Regions from separate parts of the Streptomyces sp. NPDC097129 genome, predicted to be linked through region 3. Evidence: riboswitches for the same ligand, from Rfam matches in the RefSeq annotation. Region 3 holds a riboswitch; each other region holds the start of a gene.
The links. Region 3 has a riboswitch for cyclic di-AMP ahead of AC0B9F_RS20940 (transglycosylase SLT domain-containing protein). Riboswitches for the same ligand answer to the same signal wherever they lie in the genome.
Positions count from the first base shown of each region.

Region 1: it holds a riboswitch for cyclic di-AMP, as region 3 does, so the genes downstream of both, AC0B9F_RS10145 (M23 family metallopeptidase) here and AC0B9F_RS20940 (transglycosylase SLT domain-containing protein) in region 3, are expected to answer to the same signal.
Region 2: it holds a riboswitch for cyclic di-AMP, as region 3 does, so the genes downstream of both, AC0B9F_RS20060 (transglycosylase family protein) here and AC0B9F_RS20940 (transglycosylase SLT domain-containing protein) in region 3, are expected to answer to the same signal.
Region 4: it holds a riboswitch for cyclic di-AMP, as region 3 does, so the genes downstream of both, AC0B9F_RS36435 (M23 family metallopeptidase) here and AC0B9F_RS20940 (transglycosylase SLT domain-containing protein) in region 3, are expected to answer to the same signal.

Region 1 is NZ_JBVOQE010000002.1:997,096-1,001,597, forward strand. It holds gene AC0B9F_RS10135 (HPr family phosphocarrier protein) at 1-164, shown strand, start outside; gene AC0B9F_RS10140 (GntR family transcriptional regulator) at 348-1,040, opposite strand; gene AC0B9F_RS10145 (M23 family metallopeptidase) at 1,251-1,994, opposite strand; cyclic di-AMP (ydaO/yuaA leader) riboswitch at 2,007-2,160, opposite strand; gene AC0B9F_RS10150 (M16 family metallopeptidase) at 2,420-3,808, opposite strand; gene AC0B9F_RS10155 (M16 family metallopeptidase) at 3,805-4,502, opposite strand, start outside.
Region 2 is NZ_JBVOQE010000006.1:352,693-357,194, forward strand. It holds gene AC0B9F_RS20045 (nucleoside triphosphate pyrophosphohydrolase) at 1-25, shown strand, start outside; gene AC0B9F_RS20050 (cytochrome P450 family protein) at 22-1,320, shown strand; gene AC0B9F_RS20055 (transglycosylase family protein) at 1,448-2,539, shown strand; cyclic di-AMP (ydaO/yuaA leader) riboswitch at 2,722-2,890, shown strand; gene AC0B9F_RS20060 (transglycosylase family protein) at 2,894-3,625, shown strand; gene eno (phosphopyruvate hydratase) at 3,905-4,502, shown strand, end outside.
Region 3 is NZ_JBVOQE010000007.1:82,239-86,740, forward strand. It holds gene AC0B9F_RS20930 (hypothetical protein) at 1-120, opposite strand, end outside; gene AC0B9F_RS20935 (HAD family hydrolase) at 266-1,072, shown strand; gene AC0B9F_RS20940 (transglycosylase SLT domain-containing protein) at 1,082-1,576, opposite strand; cyclic di-AMP (ydaO/yuaA leader) riboswitch at 1,580-1,767, opposite strand; gene AC0B9F_RS20945 (polyprenyl synthetase family protein) at 2,341-3,351, shown strand; gene AC0B9F_RS20950 (LolA family protein) at 3,732-4,502, shown strand, end outside.
Region 4 is NZ_JBVOQE010000022.1:54,202-58,703, forward strand. It holds gene AC0B9F_RS36430 (PP2C family protein-serine/threonine phosphatase) at 233-1,354, shown strand; cyclic di-AMP (ydaO/yuaA leader) riboswitch at 1,594-1,750, shown strand; gene AC0B9F_RS36435 (M23 family metallopeptidase) at 1,762-2,796, shown strand; gene AC0B9F_RS36440 (aldo/keto reductase) at 2,987-3,931, shown strand; gene AC0B9F_RS36445 (PrsW family intramembrane metalloprotease) at 3,991-4,502, opposite strand, start outside.

The DNA of each region.
Region 1 (4,502 bases), on a different contig from region 3:
GCACCCCCGTCAACGCGGCCTCCATGCTGGCCGTCCTCGGCCTGGGCGCCCAGGGCGGCGAGGAGATCGTCCTCGCCTCCGACGCCGAGGGCGCGGACGCCGCCCTGGACCGTCTGGCGAAGCTGGTCTCCGAGGGCCTCGAGGAGCTCCCCGAGACCGTCTGAGTCACGCATGACCGTCTGAGTCACGCATAAAAGAAGCCGCGTCGGCCTTTCGAGGCCGGCGCGGCTTTTCTTTTCCCGCCCCTCCGTGACACAGGAGGGAATCGACGACTCGAAAGAAAGCGTCAAAAGGGCAGCACTTTCAGCGGGGCACAGATATCCCGTTCTTTGTATACGGCGCTCGTGTTAATGCCGTAGGCCCGACGTGTTTACGGGATGTTGCGAACTCCTCACCCGCCCGGGGCCGTCGCCACTGAAGCGGCGCAGCCGGTACGCGGCGGTGGAGCGCTCGGTGTGCAGGGCGGCGACCGCGCGGGCCCGCTCCCCGTCGCCGCGCGCCACGGCGTCCGCGATCGCGCCGTGCTCGGTCCAGGTCCGTACGGGGTCGGCCGACGGCTCCACCGCGTACATCCAGGCGAGCTTGTGGCGCAGCTGGGTGAGCGTCGCGGTCAGCGCCTGGCTCCCGCACGCCTGGACGAGCGTCTCGTGGAACCAGCCGCCCAGGGACCGCAGGTCGTCGCCGGTGCCGTGCCTGGCCCGGTCCTGACCGAGGCGCACCAGGCCGCGCAGCACCTTCAGATGCGCCTCGGTGCGCCGCTGGGCGGCCCGCGCCACGCCGAGCGGCTCCAGCAGCATCCGCATCTCCAGCAGGTCGGCCGCCTCCTGCTCGGTGGGTTCGGCCACGCACGCGCCCGCGTGCCGCCGTGTCACGACGAAGCCCTCGGCCTCCAGGGTGCGCAGCGCCTCTCGCACGGGCACCCTGGAGACGCCGTAGCGGCGGGCGAGGAGTTCCTCGGTGAGCCGGCTGCCGGGTTCGTGGACGCCTGCGACGATGTCGTCCCGGATCGCCGTGCACACCGAGTGCGCCGGAATACGCATGTCCGACCTCCGCCTTGATCCCCGTGAAACGCCGACGATGGACGCGTGTTCCGTGACTCTATTCCAAGGGGACGGAATTTCCGACGGCAGAGCGGATTCCATGGATATTTTTTGGTCAGTTCACCGGGGTTTCCGGGAGAGGAGGCGAAAACGACGAAAGCCCCGGCACGGTGGGCCGGGGCTTCGCGATGCTGGTGCCGTTCTCGGGCGTCAGACGTTCACGCCGTGCGCGCGCAGATAGGCGACCGGGTCCATGTCGGAGCCGTAGTCGGGGCTGGTGCGCGCCTCGAAGTGCAGGTGCGGGCCGGTGACGTTGCCGGTCGCGCCGGACAGGCCGATCTGCTGGCCGGTGACGACCTGCTGGCCCACGACGACGCCGATCGACGACAGGTGCCCGTACTGGCTGTACGTGCCGTCGTGCATGCGGATGACGATCTGGTTGCCGTAGGCGCCGCCCCAGCCGGTGTCGACGACGGTGCCGTAGCCCACCGCGTGCACCGTGGTGCCGGTGGCGGCGTGGAAGTCGATGCCGGTGTGGTGGCCGGAGGACCACAGGGAGCTGCTGGCCTCGTAGCCGGTGGAGACGTAGGAGTGCGCGATCGGGGCCGTGAAGCTGTTCAGGCGCTTGCGCTCGGCCTCGCGGGCGGCGCGCTCCTTGGCCTCGTGGGCCCGCGCGGCGGCGGCCTGGCGGGCGGCCTGCTCGATGGCCGTCTGCTCGGCGGCCTGCTTCTGGGCCTCGGCCTGGGCGTCGATCTGCGCGGCGACCGTGTCGTCGACGCTGATGACGGGGAGCAGACCGGTCTGCTCGGCGGAGGTGTCGGCGGCGAGGGCGGGGGCCGCGAGGGCGCCGATGACGCCGGTGGTGGTGAGCGCGGCGATGCCGGCGGCCTGCGTGGTGGTGCGCTTCATCCGGCTCGGACGGCGGTGCTTCCCGGTGGCGCTGACGAACGCCATGTGGTGGCTTGTCCTTTCCTTCCCTCTCGCCTACCGGGTTAGCTGACGGGTTCGGAGCAGGAAGGTCTCCTACGGACTCCCTCGCGGGCGCCCGATTCACCCCAGGGACGTGTGGGTCCCCGGCTCCCCTGGCTCGCGCCGTACGGGGACTCGGCGATGGCTGTCCGGTGCCGCGGGTGCGGCGCACTGCCTGACGGACAGCCCGGACGAAAGTACGGTGATCGACCTTCAATCCTCAAACGAAACAGGGGTTTTGTAGCGCATCCCACAGGTCAGACAGGCAACCTCCGTCCCAATTCGGGCATATGTGGGATGCCGCGCCTTCGATCACAAACAGACCTGTGGATACGGCCCTGACATGGCCTGTGGACATGGCAGGGGCCCTGGTGCTCCGTCAGGAACCAGGGCCCCACGCGCGTGTGCGGCTACTCCGCGCTCACCACGGTGACGGCGCCGACGCCGAGGGCCTCGACGGGCTCCTTGATCTGCGCCGCGTCACCGACGAGCACGGTCACCAGACGGTCCACCGGGAAGGCGTTGACGACCGCCGCCGTGGCCTCCACGGTGCCGGTCGCGGCGAGCTGCCGGTACAGCGCCGCCTGGTAGTCGTCGGGCAGGTGCTGCTCGACCTGGTCGGCGAGCGTGCCCGCGACGGCGGCCGCCGTCTCGTACTTCAGCGGGGCCACCCCGACGAGGTTCTGCACGGCGACGTCGCGCTCGGCGTCGGTCAGGCCGTCCGCCGCCAGGGTGCGCAGCACCTTGAAGAGGTCGTCCAGCGCCGGGCCGGTGTTCGGCGTGTCCACGGAGCCGCTGATGGCGAGCATCGCCGCGCCCGTGCCGTCGGGGGCGGAGCGCAGCACCTGGCTGAAGGCGCGCACGCCGTAGGTGTAGCCCTTCTCCTCGCGCAGGACGCGGTCCAGGCGGGAGGTGAGGGTGCCGCCCAGGCAGTACGTGCCGAGCACCTGCGCGGGCCATACGCGGTCGTGCCGGTCGGGGCCGATCCGGCCGATGAGCAGCTGCGTCTGGACGGCGCCCGGGCGGTCGACGATGACGACGCGGCCGGTGTCGTCGGCGGTCACCGCCGGCACGGGGCGCGGCTCGGTGCGCGAGCCCGTCCAGGCGCCCAGGGTGTCGCCGAGGAGGTCGTCGAGGTCGAGGCCGGTCAGGTCGCCGACGACCACCGCGGTCGCGGTGGCGGGGCGCACGTGCCGCTCGTAGAAGGCACGCACGGCGGCCGCGTCGACGGTGGCGACCGTCTCCTCGGTGCCCTGACGCGGACGCGACATGCGCGAGGTCGCCGGGAACAGTTCCTTGGACAGCTCCTTGGCGGCGCGGCGGGCGGGGCTGGCCAGCTCGTGCGGGATCTCGTCGAGGCGGTTGCGCACCAGCCGCTCGATCTCGCTGTCGGCGAACGCGGGCGCTCGGAGGGCGTCGGCGATCAGACCGAGGCCCTTGGCCAGCCGGGAGGCGGGCACCTCCAGGCTGAGCCGGACGCCCGGGTGGTCGGCGTGCGCGTCGAGGGTGGCGCCGGCGCGCTCCAGCTCGGCGGCGAAGTCCTCGGCGGAGTGCTTGTCCGTGCCCTCGGAGAAGGCGCGCGCCATGATCGTGGCGACGCCGTCCAGACCGGCCGGCTCGGCGTCCAAAGGCGCGTCCAGGAGCACCTCGACGGCGACGACCTGCTGGCCGGGGCGGTGGCAGCGCAGCACGGTCAGGCCGTTGTCGAGCGTGCCGCGCTCGGGGGCCGGGAACGCCCACGGCTTGGCCTCGCCCGCCTGGGGCCGGGGGTGGAAGTCCATCGTGGCGAGCTCGGTCACTTGGCCGTCTCCTCGTTCTCGTTGCCTGCCTCTACGGTCGCTTCCTGCTCCGGGTCCTCCGGCACGTCGGCGTCCTGGGCGGCCTCCGGCGTCTTCGGCTCGTACACGAGCACCGCGCGGTTGTCGGGACGCAGGCGGGCCTTGGCGACCTCCTGCACCTCCTCGGGCGTCACTTCGAGGACGCGCTTGACGGCGGTGAGGGCGAGCTGCGGGTCGCCGAACAGGACGGCGTAGCGGCACAGTTCGTCGGCGCGGCCGGCCACGGTGCCGAGCCGGTCCAGCCACTCGCGCTCCAGCTGGGCCTGCGCGCGTTCCATCTCCTCGGCCGTGGGGCCCTCCGCGGCGAAGCGGGCGAGCTCCTCGTCGATGGCGGCCTCGATGACCGGCACCTCGACGTCCCCGGACGTCTTGACGTCCAGCCAGCCCAGGGAGGGTGCCCCGGCCAGCCGCAGCAGACCGAAGCCGGCCGCGACGGCCGTACGGTCGCGGCGCACCAGCCGGTTGTACAGCCGGGAGGACTCGCCGCCGCCGAGGATGGTCAGCGCGAGGTCGGCCGCGTCGCACGCGCGCGTGCCGTCGTGCGGCAGCCGGTAGGCGCCCATCAGGGCGCGCGCCGGGACCTCCTCGTGGATGACCTCGCGCAGCTGGCCGCCGATGACGTCGGGCAGCGCGCCGTCACGGGGCGCGGGCTTGC
Region 2 (4,502 bases), on a different contig from region 3:
GGATCCGGATACGGTCGGGCAGTGACCGAGCAGCTCCGCCCCGACGACGCCCCCGAACTCTTCACCTGGGAGTTCGCCGCCGACCCCTACCCCGCCTACGCGTGGCTGCGCGAGCACGCGCCCGTGCACCGCACCCGGCTGCCCAGCGGGGTGGAGGCCTGGCTGGTCACCCGGTACGCCGACGCCCGGCAGGCCCTCGCCGACCAGCGGCTGAGCAAGAACCCGGCGCACCACGACGAGCCGGCGCACGCCAAGGGCAAGACCGGCATCCCCGGGGAGCGCTCGGCGGAGCTGATGACGCACCTGCTGAACATCGACCCGCCGGACCACACCCGGCTGCGGCGCCTGGTCAGCAAGGCGTTCACGCCCCGCCGGGTCGCCGAGTTCGCGCCGCGCGTTCAGGAGCTGACCGACCACCTCATCGACGGGTTCGCGCAGCGGGGCTCGGCCGACCTCATCCACGAGTTCGCCTTCCCGCTGCCCATCTACGCCATCTGCGACCTGCTCGGCGTTCCCCGCGAGGACCAGGACGACTTCCGGGACTGGGCCGGGATGATGATCCGGCACGGCGGCGGGCCCAGGGGCGGGGTCGCCCGGTCGGTGAAGAAGATGCGCGGCTATCTCGCCGAGCTGATCCACCGCAAGCGGCAGGCGCTGCCCGCCGAACCCGCCCCCGGCGAGGACCTCATCTCCGCCCTGATCCGCGCCTCCGACCACGGCGAGCACCTCACCGAGAACGAGGCCGCGGCGATGGCGTTCATCCTGCTGTTCGCCGGGTTCGAGACGACCGTCAACCTCATCGGCAACGGCACCTACGCCCTGCTCACGCACCCGGAGCAGTGGCACCGGCTGCAGGACTCCCTCGCCCGGGGCGAGCGCGAGCTGCTGGAGAGCGGGGTGGAGGAACTGCTGCGCTACGACGGGCCGGTGGAGCTGGCGACCTGGCGGTTCGCCACCGAGCCGCTGACCGTCGGCGGGCAGGACATCGCCCCCGGCGATCCCGTCCTCGTCGTCCTGGCCGCCGCCGACCGCGACCCGGAGCGCTTCCCCGGGCCCGACGTGCTGGACCTCGCCCGCCGTGACAACCAGCACCTCGGCTACGGCCACGGCATCCACTACTGCCTGGGCGCCCCGCTGGCCCGTCTGGAGGGCCAGAGCGCCCTCGCCACCCTGCTCACCCGGCTGCCCGACCTCCGACTGGACGCCGAACCGGCCGACTTGCGCTGGCGCGGGGGCCTCATCATGCGGGGTCTGCGGCAGTTGCCCGTGACGTTCACGCCCGCACCCGCACAGAAAACTGACACCTCTTCAACTATGTGATCTTCACGTGATCTGCGCGGCATGAACTTGTGACTGGCGATCGTCTGCCGATACGTTCACTCGTCAGCGCGACGCCGGTGCCTCCAGGCGCCGCGCCGGTCACTGCTGTCTCGCGAAAGGTCACCGCATGCTCCCCGGGAACGGCCGACACCGTCGCCCCCGTCAGGCTCCGGCTCTCCTCGTCGCGGCCGGAGTGACCGGCTCCGCCATCGCCATCCCGCTGCTCGGCGCGGCGAGCGCCCACGCGGCCGACGGTACGACGTGGGACAAGGTGGCCGAGTGCGAGAGCCAGGGCCGCTGGAGCGACAACCCCGGGATCGGGCTGTACGGCGGCCTGCATCTGTCGCAGGAGGACTGGGAGGGACACGGCGGCCTGGAGTACGCGGCCCGGCCCGATCTCGCCAGCCGTTCGCAGCAGATAGCCGTCGCCGAGAAGGTCCTCGCCGACCAGGGCGTCGGCCACTGGACGCTGTGCGGGCTGACCGCGGGCCTGTCCGCCGACACCTCCGCACCCGACGTCGACACGGGCGTCGCGGGCGACACGGCGGGCGGCGGCTCGGTGTCCGCCGGCTCCACCGCCGGCTCGGGCTCCTCCGCCCCGGCTTCCCCCGGTCCGACCGGCTCCTCCGGTTCAGTCGGTACGTCCGGATCCACCGGTACCGCCGAATCATCCGGAACCTCCGGTTCGGTGGACTCGCCCGGCTTGCCCGACTCCTCCGGGACGCCCTCCGGCACGGCGAGCGGGACGCCCTCCACGGGTGTCTCCGCGCAGCCCTCTGACGGTGCGTCGTCCGCCGCCCCGTCCACGGGCGCCGCGACCGAGCCCGGCGCGTCCGGGAGTTCCGGAACCGGCACGTCACAGCCGTCCGACAGTCCCTCCGCGGCTGCCGCAAAGGACGACGATCCGGACACCCTGCGTCAAATCGTCGGCTCCTCGGGGCTCGTCGACACCGGCGCCCTCGACGGCGGCGGACGCCACCGGGGCGCCGGCGCCACGGAGGACACGGTCCAAGCGGGCGCGACGCCCGCCTCGGGCCGGCACGCCTCGCGCTACGCCGTCCGCGACGGGGACAGCCTCACGTCCATCGCCGACTCCCTTGGCGTCGAGGGCGGGTGGCGCGCGCTGTACGCGGAGAACCGGGACGCGATCGGCGCCGACCCGGGCCACATCGTGCCCGGTCAGACACTGCTTGTCGGTGGCGAAACGGGCCGAAAGTAGCGGGAGTTGACGCCCTGTTTCGAGACTAATGTCCGCTTTGGTGAAAGTGTGGGATGAGTCTCAGAAGCCGTGATCGTCTTTGAAATTCGGCCGATCGCCTGTCTACGGTCATGACCGCTCGCCACCGCGAGCTCCGGCGGCCGCAACGCCGAATCCTGCCAGCGGCCGCACGGGAACAGTCGTCGCATAACGCGCCGCAGGCAGGAGCGGGGGACCCAAGGTAAGCGCCGTGCCCGGCAGTTGAGCCGGAGCGGCTAGGGGTGAAGCCACACCTCCCACGGGAGGGGTGGCCGGGCAACTCAACCGGCCCGAACCCGACAGCTCACCTCGCAGGCGTCGGTGAGGGGATCCACCATGCTGTTTTCCGGCAAGGGCAAGCACCGTCGTCCCTCCAAGGCCACCCGCGCCATCGCGCTCGCCGGCGTGACCGGCGCCGCCGTCGCCGCCCCGCTGATGGCGGCCGGCAACGCCTCCGCCGCCACCACCTCCGAGTGGGACGCGGTCGCGCAGTGCGAGTCCGGTGGCAACTGGTCCATCAACACTGGCAACGGTTACTACGGCGGTCTGCAGTTCTCCGCCTCCACCTGGGCCGCGTACGGCGGCACCGCCTACGCCCCGCAGGCCAACCAGGCCAGCAAGGCGCAGCAGATCCAGGTCGCCGAGAAGGTCCTCGCCTCCCAGGGCAAGGGCGCCTGGCCGGTCTGCGGCACGGGCCTGTCGAACACCCCGAACAACGGCGGCGGCTCCTCGAGCTCCTCCAGCTCTTCCAGCTCTTCCCAGGGCAGCGGCTCGTCCTCCCAGGGCGCCACCACGACCCGCTCCACGGAGCAGCAGAGCGCCTCCCGCTCCAGCGAGCGCCCGGCGCAGACGCCGAAGAAGCAGAGCACCAAGACCGTCACCACCCCGACCGGCAAGAAGGTCAAGAAGGGCGACGGCGAGTACAAGGTCGTCAAGGGCGACACCCTCAGCTCCATCGCCGAGAAGCACAAGGTCGCTGGCGGCTGGAAGAAGCTGTTCGACCTGAACAAGGACATCGTCGAGGACGCCAACCTGATCTTCCCGGGCCAGCAGCTGCACCTGAAGTAAGCGGCAGCCGGCCGGCCGAGGGCCGCTCCCCGTCCCCACGGGCTCCCCGCCCCGGTGCGTCTTCCCCCGTACGCACCGGGGCGGGGCTTTGTCTTCCGGTGTTTCCCGGCCGTTCAGCCGGAACGGCACCCCCCTTTGTTCCGTGGATGAACAATGGGTACGGTCTGTCTGTCCACGGGCCGGTCGGTCGGCTGGCCGATGGCCCCGGGGCGGTTAGGCTCTAGTCGCAAGGCTCACCAGCCCCGCACTTCCAGCGTCACATCCACGAAGGAGATGCTCGTGCCGTCCATCGACGTCGTCGTAGCCCGGGAAATCCTGGACTCCCGAGGCAACCCCACGGTCGAGGTCGAGGTCGGCCTCGACGACGGCAGCACCGGTCGTGCCGCCGTTCCGTCCGGCGCCTCGACGGGCGCCTTCGAGGCCATCGAGCTCCGTGACGGCGATGCCAGCCGCTACCAGGGCAAGGGTGTCGAGAAGGCCGTCCTGGCCGTCATCGAGCAGATCGGCCCGGAGCTGGTCGGCTACGACGCCACCGAGCAGCGCCTGATCGACCAGGCCATGTTCGACCTGGACGCCACCGACAACAAGGGCTCCCTCGGCGCCAACGCCATCCTCGGCGTCTCCCTCGCCGTCGCCCACGCCGCCTCCGAGGCCAGCGACCTGCCGCTGTTCCGCTACCTGGGCGGCCCGAACGCGCACCTGCTGCCGGTGCCGATGATGAACATCCTGAACGGCGGCTCGCACGCCGACTCCAACGTGGACATCCAGGAGTTCATGATCGCCCCGATCGGCGCGGAGTCCTTCTCCGAGGCGCTGCGCTGGGGCGCGGAGGTCTACCACACCCTGAAGAAGGTCCTGAAGTCCAAGGGCCTGGCCA
Region 3 (4,502 bases):
ACGCCAGATGCGGAAGGAGAGGGCGTAGATGCCGGGGACGTCGGCGGCGGGGAAGCGTTCGAGGACGCCGTCGGCGGCCCGCCTCAGATGCTGCTGGAAAGGGTCCGGTCCGGCTGTCACGTCGTGTGTCTCCCCGTGGACGACTGAGCGAGGTGTCAGCCTGCCACGGCGTCACGGGGCCCGGCGGGGCCGGGGCGGGGAGGGCCGGGGAGGAGGGCCGATCGGGCGGTGAACGGGTGACCTGCGGGGTCCGTATTCTCTGATCATGGCCGCACCCCTTGCATATGCACTCATCGCCACTGACCTGGACGGAACGCTGCTGCGCGGCGACGACACGCTCTCCGACCGGTCCTGGGACGCGCTCGTGCGGGTGGCGCGGGCCGGCGCCCGGCACCTGGTGGTGACGGGCCGTCCGGCGCCCCGGGTGCGGCCCCTGCTGGAGGACCTGGGCAGCACGGGACTCGCGGTGTGCGGCCAGGGCGCGCAGGTGTACGACGCGGAGGCCGGCCGTCTGCTGTGGTCGGTGACGCTGGACCGGGAGCTGGCCGAGACCGCGCTCGGCAAGATCGAGGCCGAGGTGGGAGAGGTGTACGCCGCGGTCGACCAGGACGGCGCGGACGGGCTGACGCTGATCGAGCCCGGCTACCGGATGCCGCACCCGACGCTGCCGGCGGTGCGGGTCGGGCGGCGCGACGACCTGTGGGGCGAGCCGATCAGCAAGGTGCTGCTGCGCCATCCGGAGCTGTCCGACGACGAGCTGGCGGCGACGGCCCGCGCGGTGGTCGGTTCCCTGGCGACGGTCACCATGTCGGGGCCGGGGACCGTGGAGCTGCAGCCGTGCGGTGTCACCAAGGCGACGGGGCTCGCGCTGGCGGCCGACCATCTCGGGCTGGGCGCGGAGCGGGCGCTCGCGTTCGGCGACATGCCGAACGACATCCCGATGTTCGCCTGGGCCGCCCGCGGGGTGGCCATGGCCAACGCCCATCCAGAGCTGAAGGCCGTGGCCGACGAGGTCACCTTGTCCAACGAGGACGACGGCATCGCCGTCGTCCTCGAACGACTCTTCGGGTGAGGCGGTGGCTCAGTACGCGCTGAAGACGTTGTCGATCGAGCCGTAGCGGGCGGCCGCGTAGTTGCAGGCCGCGGTGATGTTGGCGATCGGGTCGTACGGGTCCATGGACGTGCCCGACACGTGGTAGGCGAGGAACGTCGGGTCGATCACCTGGAGCAGACCCTTGGACGGGGTGCCGGCGACCGCGTTGGAGTCCCACAGGTTGATGGCGGCGGGGTTGCCGGAGGACTCGCGGATGATGTTGCGGTAGATCCCGTTGTAGGTGCCGGGGATGCCGTGCTGGGACATGATGTCCAGCGACTGGCGGATCCAGCCGTCGAGGTTGTTCGGGTAGGCCGAGTTCGCGGCGGTGATCACGGTGGCGCTGGTGGCCGGCGTGGCGGCGGAGGCGCTGGTCGCGCCGAAGAGCGGCAGCGCGAGAGCGGCGGCACCGGTGCCGGCGACGGCGAGGGTGCGGACGATGCGGGACGTGCGGGTGCGGCGGTGCTGACCGGCAGCAGGCATGGCGAATTTCCTCTCCGGCGCCTGCGAGGTGAGCTGTCGGGTTCGGGCTGGAGATGCCCGGCCGGCCGCGGATGCGGCACGGCTTCACCCCGAGCCGGTCCGGGGCGTCGTCGGGATGACGACGTCCGGCTCGGCGACTTACCTGGGTCCCCCGCTCCTGCCGTACACGGATGAGTTGGTCCGATGTGGGTGCCGGACGGCGGCAGGATTAGGCGTCCATCCGACAGGCCGGGAAGTTATGCGAGAGCACATGCCGGGAACAAGTAGCGGTTTCACCTATCGCCCTGGATGACCTTGGTCGGGCTGTTTGGGGTGCTTGATCCTTTGCGATCGCCAAGGCTCAACTCGCTTGTGGGGACTGGCGAAATGCGGGGCAGAAGGACCGGAGGGCGGTGAGGGGTGCGCGTGACCCAATTCACTGACGTCACAGCTGCAACACATTTGGTACCAAGGTGACCAAGGTGAATCGGCTGATTAATTACGGCAAAACGGGCAGTCCGGTCGTGTTGCGGCGCGGTGGGGCGGGGCGGCTCGCGGAGGGTGGGGGGTGGTCTTCATGGCGAGCGCATGGTTGATATCCATACTTTTCACCTGATCATCTTTGATCAGTAAACATATCGGACGTGATCCGGAACCGCCTGGCCTGTAACCGTGGGCGCTATCGGTGATCGAAACGTGACCGGATACGCTGACTTGAGTGATGGCAGCGACCTATCGACAAACCGTGTAATCGCCAACCGGCACCAGCAGACAGGAGACCCCTCGTGACCGTCGTCGGGCCGTTCGGGCTTAGCGTGCGGGACCAGGCTCTCGAGGCCGATGTCCAGGCCGGATTGGCGGCTGTCGAGGAAGGGCTGCTCGAGGCCACCAAGAGCGAGGTTCCCTTCATCACGGAGGCCGCGCAGCACCTGGTGCGGGCGGGCGGGAAGCGGTTCCGGCCGCTGCTCGTGATGCTGGCGGCGCAGTTCGGTGACCCGTATGCGCCGGGTGTCGTGCCGTCGGCCGTCGTGGTCGAGCTGACCCACCTCGCCACGCTGTACCACGACGACGTCATGGACGAGGCCGCCGTACGGCGCGGCGTGCCCAGCGCGAACACCCGGTGGGGTAACTCGGTCGCCGTACTGACCGGCGACTTCCTCTTCGCGCGGGCCTCGCAGATCCTCGCCGACCTCGGGCCCGAGGCGGTGCGGGTGCAGGCCCTGGCGTTCGAGCGGCTGGTCACCGGGCAGATCCTGGAGACCGCTGGGCCGCAGGACGGGCGCGACCCGGTCGACCACTACCTCGAGGTGCTCGGCGGCAAGACGGGCTCGCTGGTGGCGGTGTCGTGCCGGTTCGGCGCGATGATGTCCGGAGCCGACGAGACGGTCGTGGACGTGCTGACCCAGTACGGGGAGCGGCTGGGCGTCGCCTTCCAGCTGGCCGACGACGTGCTCGACATCGCCTCCGACTCGCACGAGTCCGGCAAGACGCCGGGAACGGACCTTCGCGAGGGCATCCCGACGCTGCCGGTGCTGCGGCTGCGGGAGCGGGCCGAGCGGCTGGGCAAGCCGGAGGACCGCGCGCTGTGCGAGCTGCTGGACTCCGACCTGAGCGACGACGCGCGACACGCCGAGGCGCTGACCGCGCTGCGGGCGCACCCCGCGCTGGAGCAGGCGCGGCGCGACACCGTCCGGTACGCCGAGGAGGCGCGGGCGGCGCTGGCGCCGCTGCGGGAGTGCGACTCCAAGGCGGCACTGATGGAGCTGTGCGACGCGGTCGTGCACCGGGCGGGCTGACCGAAGCCTTGCGGCCCGCCGGCCCGGCCCTCCTGTCCCTTCTCCGACGGTGACGCTCCCCCGGGCGTCGGCCCCCGCCCCCGGGCGTCGGCCCGCACCCCCGGGTGGAGTCCGGGCCTCGTCTCCGTAGCTCTCCGGTAGCCCACCTCCCCTACGGGTAGGGGCTGCTGACCGCCTGCCATGTCATACCCCAGCAGTACATGCAGTTGCGTCCACGGAGTGACGCTTCCCGGCGGCCGATTTGGTCTCATGGAAAGCACAGAGGACACCACTCCTCACCGATTCGGGTGAGAATGGCGGCTTGGGGTGGGGCCCGCCGGGAGCACATGCCGAGGGTCACGGGACGGACAGCCGCCGCCGACGACGGAGGTAGCGCACACATGGCACCGTATGGAAGCGATGACAGGACGACGGCTGTGCAGGAGCCGGCCGGCCCGTCGGGCGGGGGGCGTCGCAGGGCCGCGCGGTACGTCGTGCCCGCGACCGTCGTGGGGGTCGCCGCCGCGACGATCGGGATCGTTCCCGCGCTCGCCAGCTCCGGTGACCCGGACCTGCCGAAGATCAGCGCGAAGCAGCTCATCGAGAAGATCGCGGCGTCGGACGTCCAGCAGCTGTCCGGCACCGTGCGGATCAGCACCGGCCTGGGGCTGCCCGACTTCGCCGGGCTCGCCGGCGGCCTCGGAGGGAAGGCGGGCGGCGGCGGTGACGGCTCGGCCGCCGACCCCTCCGCCAAGGTCGCCGAACTCGCCACCGGCTCGCACACGCTGCGGGTGGCGGCCGACGGCCCGGACCGGCAGAAGGTGTCCGTGCTGGAGGACGCCGCCGAGTACAGCCTCATCCACAACGGCAAGAACGTCTGGGGCTACGACAGCAAGTCCAACGAGGTCTACCACGCCACCTCGGACGACACCGGCAAGGAACACGGCAAGGAACACGGCAAGGAGACGCGGGGCACGGACGACTTCTCCGGCACGCCCAAGGACTTCGCCGAGCAGGCCCTCAAGGCCGTCGACTCCACCACCGCCGTCACGGTGGACGGCACCGCCCATGTCGCCGGCCGCGACGCCTACAAGCTGCTGATCAAGCCCAAGCAGTCCGGCACCACCGTCGGCGGGATCACCATCGCCGTGGACGCCAAGACCGGCGTGCCG
Region 4 (4,502 bases), on a different contig from region 3:
GGGCGGGACGACGGCGGACAGGGACGGTGGGAGAAGAGCGGTGCGGCCTGGTGACGCGACGGACGACGGGCCGTACCCCGGCGCCGAGAGGTACGTCCCCGAGGCCGGGGAGGGCTCCCCGGCCGACGGGTGGGCGCCCGGCGCCGGGGCCGCCCCGGAGGCCGACGCACGCGCCTCCGCCCTCGGCCTCGGGTCCGGTCCCCGCGCCGCCGTGCGGCCGGCGGGCGGCCCGGTGCCGGACCCCGGGCCCGGGGACGGCGGCGAGCCGCGGCCCACGGAGGGCCGGAGGATCTCCGCCGCGCGGGCCTTCGTACGGATCCTGCCGGTGCTGCTCATCGCGGCCGGCGCGGTCTACGACTACTGCACGCCGTCCGACTTCACCGCGGCCCCCTTCTTCACCGCCGCGCCCCTGGTCGCCGCCCCGCTCTACAGCCGCCGCGGCACGCTGCTCACCGGGCTCGCCGCCGTCGCCGTCATGCTCGGTCTGCACCTGACGATGGGCATCGTCTGGCACACGGACGCCGTCACCGAGCTGGTGACCGTCGCCACGGTCGCCGTCCTGGCCGTCCTCATCAACGCCCTCGCGCGCCGCAGCAGCGAGCAGCTCGCCTCCGCGCGCGAGGTCGCCGAGGCCGCCCAGCGCGCCGTACTTCCCGAACCCGCCGAGCGGATCGGCGGGTTCCAGATCGCCGCCTGCTACGAGGCCGCCCGCGCCGACGCGTTCATCGGCGGCGATCTGTACGCCGTGCAGGACAGCCCGCACGGCGTCCGGCTGATCGTCGGGGACGTGCGCGGCAAGGGCATGGGCGCGGTGGCCGCCGTGGCCGTGGTCATCGGCGCGTTCCGCGAGGCCGCCGAGCAGGAGGCCACGCTGGAGGCGGTCGCCGAGCGGCTGGAGCAGGCCCTGAGCCGCGAGGGCGCCCGGCGCGAGGGCCTGGACGCGTTCGAGGGGTTCACCACCGCCGTCCTCGCCGAACTCCCGCACGGCGACGGTGTCGTCCGCGTCGTCAACCGCGGTCATCCGCCACCGGTGCTGCTGTACGCCGACGGCACCCTGCGCACGCTGCTGCCCGCCGAACCCGCGCTGCCGCTCGGCATGAGCGAGCTGGGCCCGTGGCCCGACCGCGCGGAGGAGGCCGTCTTCCCCGGCGGGGCCACGCTGCTGCTGTACACCGACGGCCTCTCCGAGAGCCGCGACCGCCACGGCCGCTTCTACGACGTCGAGGCGCGGCTCGCCGGACGGGTCGTCACCGCGCCCGGCGCGTTGCTGGCCGCCGTCGCGAAGGAGGTGCGCCGGCACTCTGGCGGCGGGATGGCCGACGACATGGCGCTGCTCGCCGTACGCCGTCCGTGAGGTCACCATGCGTGAGCGGATGACCGCCCTGCGCATAACAATTGACGCACCATCATCAAAACGAGGTTTTGGACGTGACGCCTGAGAGGCGGTCAACTGCCCCTTTTGCGGCGGTCGTGGCGTGTAAGTCCTGGCCAGGAATGTTAATGATCAAGCCGAACGGCTTGGAATCCGACCTCCGGGTCTATTAACGTTCGATAACGCAGCGCGGTCGTCCCAGCCGTCACGAGAGGCGGCTCCGTGCTCACGCGCCGAATCCCGTAGGGAACCGGGGAACCACCACCTTGGGGTGAATCTCGCGTCAGCCGCCGTCGTCCGACGGCCGGTATACGCGCGTAGGAGACCTTCCTGCTCCGAACCCGTCAGCTAACCCGGTAGGCGAGACGGAAGGAAAGGAGTACGCCCGCGTGGCGTCCAACCAGCCTGCCCCGACAGCCCCGTTCGTGCCGAGTCAGCAGGGCCCCGAGGCCCTTGTCTACGGCGGACACCGCACCGACGAGGGCCCGTGGGAGGAGTGGAACCCCACCGAGGACTCCGTCCGTCCCGTCCGTGGCCGGCACCGCGTCGCCAAGCAGCGCGGCGGACTCGCCCGCAGCTCCACCGTCCTCGGCGTCGGCGTCATCGCCGCCGTCGGCGCGGGCGGCATGGCCAGCGCGCAGACCGGCAAGCCGCCGGTGTCCATCTCCCTGCCCGATCTGCCCTCGGTCGGCTCGCTGATCTCCGACCACGCGGACGCCGGGCCGCAGGGCTCCGCCACCCCGCTCAGCGACATCGGCGTCGCCTCCGAGAATGACGGGCAGCACACCACCGACGCCGGTGAGGCGCTGCGCAACCGGATCATGGCTCAGGCCGAGTCGCAGCAGGTCCAGGTCGACGTCAAGGCGCAGGCCGCCGCCGAGGCCGCCGTCACCCGGCAGGCCGCCGAGACCGCCGCGCGGGCCGCGAAGGAGGCCGCCGCCAAGGCCGCCGCCGCGAAGGAGAAGGCGGAGCAGGAGGCGAAGCAGAAGGCCGAGGCCGAGCGCCTCGCCCAGCTCGCCAAGCAGTTCACGCTGCCGACCTCCTCGTACACCCTCACCTCCCGCTTCGGGCAGGCCGGCTCGATGTGGTCCTCCGGGTACCACACCGGCCTCGACTTCGCCGCCCCCACCGGCACGCTGATCAAGGCCATCCACAGCGGCACCATCACGGAGGCGGGCTGGGCCGGCTCCTACGGCTACCGCACGATCCTCACCCTCGACGACGGCACCGAGCTGTGGTTCTGCCACCAGTCGTCGATCAGCGTCAGCGTCGGGCAGAAGGTCGCCACCGGCGACGTCATCGGCCGCGTGGGCGCCACCGGCAACGTCACCGGGCCGCACCTGCACCTTGAGGTGCACCCCGACGGGCAGGCCTCCGGCATCGACCCGATGGCGTGGCTGCAGGGCAAGGGCCTCACCCCCTGACCTCGTGCGCCACCCCTGATCCCCGGCGGTCCTGACGGCATCCCCCCCGACGTCAGGGCTGCCGGTCGCTGTCTCACGTGCTGCCGCCCAGCGGTGCTGTTCACACCGTGCTGGTTTCCGAGCGGAATGGGTCGGTCCGGAATGGGCCGGTCCGGAATGGGTCTGCCCTGCCGGGGCGTTGACGCAGAGCATGACTGCTCTCCGCAAGCTCGGTACGTCCGACCTCGAGGTCTTCCCGCTCGCTCTCGGCGGCAACGTCTTCGGCTGGACCGCCGACGAGACGACGTCCTTCGCCGTCCTCGACGCCTACGCCGCCGCCGGCGGCAACTTCATCGACACCGCCGACTCCTACTCCGCCTGGGTCGAGGGCAACCGGGGCGGGGAGTCCGAGACGATCATCGGCAAGTGGGTCAGGGCCCGCGGCAACCGCGACGACGTCGTCATCGCGACCAAGGTCAGCCAGCACCCCGAGTACCAGGGCCTGTCCGCCGCCACCATCAAGGCCGCCGCCGACGCCTCCCTGCGCCGCCTGGACACCGACCGCATCGACCTCTACTACACCCACTTCGACAAGCCCGAGGTGCCGGTCGAGGAGATCATCGGCGCCCTGGACGAGCTGGTGAAGGCCGGCAAGGTCCGCCACATCGCCGCGTCCAACATCTCCGCCGAGCGCCTGCGGGCCTCCCTGGAGTTCTCCGACCGCGAGGGCCTCGCCCGCTACGTGGCGCTCCAGCCGCACTACAACCTGGTCTCCCGCGACACCTACGAGGGCGACCTCCAGGACGTCGCCGCCCGCGCCGGCCTCGCCGCCGTCCCGTACTACGCGCTGGCCTCCGGCTTCCTCACCGGCAAGTACCGCCCCGGCACGACGGTGGACAGCCCGCGGGCGGGCGGCGCCGCGCAGCACCTGCGGTCCGAGCGCGGACGTGACGTCCTCACCGCCCTGGACGAGATCGCGCGGGCCCACGAGGCCCCCGTCGCCACGGTCGCGCTCGCCTGGCTCGCCGCGCAGCCGACCGTCGCCGCCCCCCTCGCCTCGGCCCGCACCACGGACCAGCTCCCGGCGCTGCTCGGCGTGGCGGACCTGACCCTGACGGAGGCGGAACTGGCGCGGCTCACGCAGGCGTCGGCCTGACCGACGCCCGCCCGTGCCCTCGGTGACGCCCGCCGTGGCTTCGGTGGCGCGTGGCCTCTCTACGACCGGTAGGGGTTGTACGCGGGGTACGCCGGCTGCGCCGCGTACCCTGCGTGGCCCATGTGCCCGGCCCCGGCGTACGGCAGGTGCGGCGTCGCCGCCCCGGGGGCCGGCCACGGGTGCGCGGGCCACGGCAGCATCACCGGCACCGGGGGCGCGGCCGCCCGGGCCGCGTACTCCAGCGCCGGACGCGCCAGCTCCCGCAGCCGCCACACCTCGTTCAGCAGCTCCCTTTCCCGTACGACGAAGTCGGCGCCGGCGCGGCCGCGGCGGCCCCGGTGCCGCAGGAACGCCAGGGACGTCGCGTACGCCTCGAAGCGCGCGACCTCCTTGGCGGCCGGCTTGCCCAGGTGATGGGCGGCGTACTCGCGGGCCATGCGGCGCGCCTTCATCGAGCCGAGGGCGAACGGCTCGGCGGGCGCGAGCCAGCCGGCCGCGACGTAGGCGGGCAGCTCCTCGCGGACCGTGCGCAGCTCGCGCTGGCGGGTCCAGATCACCAGCCAGGTCAGCA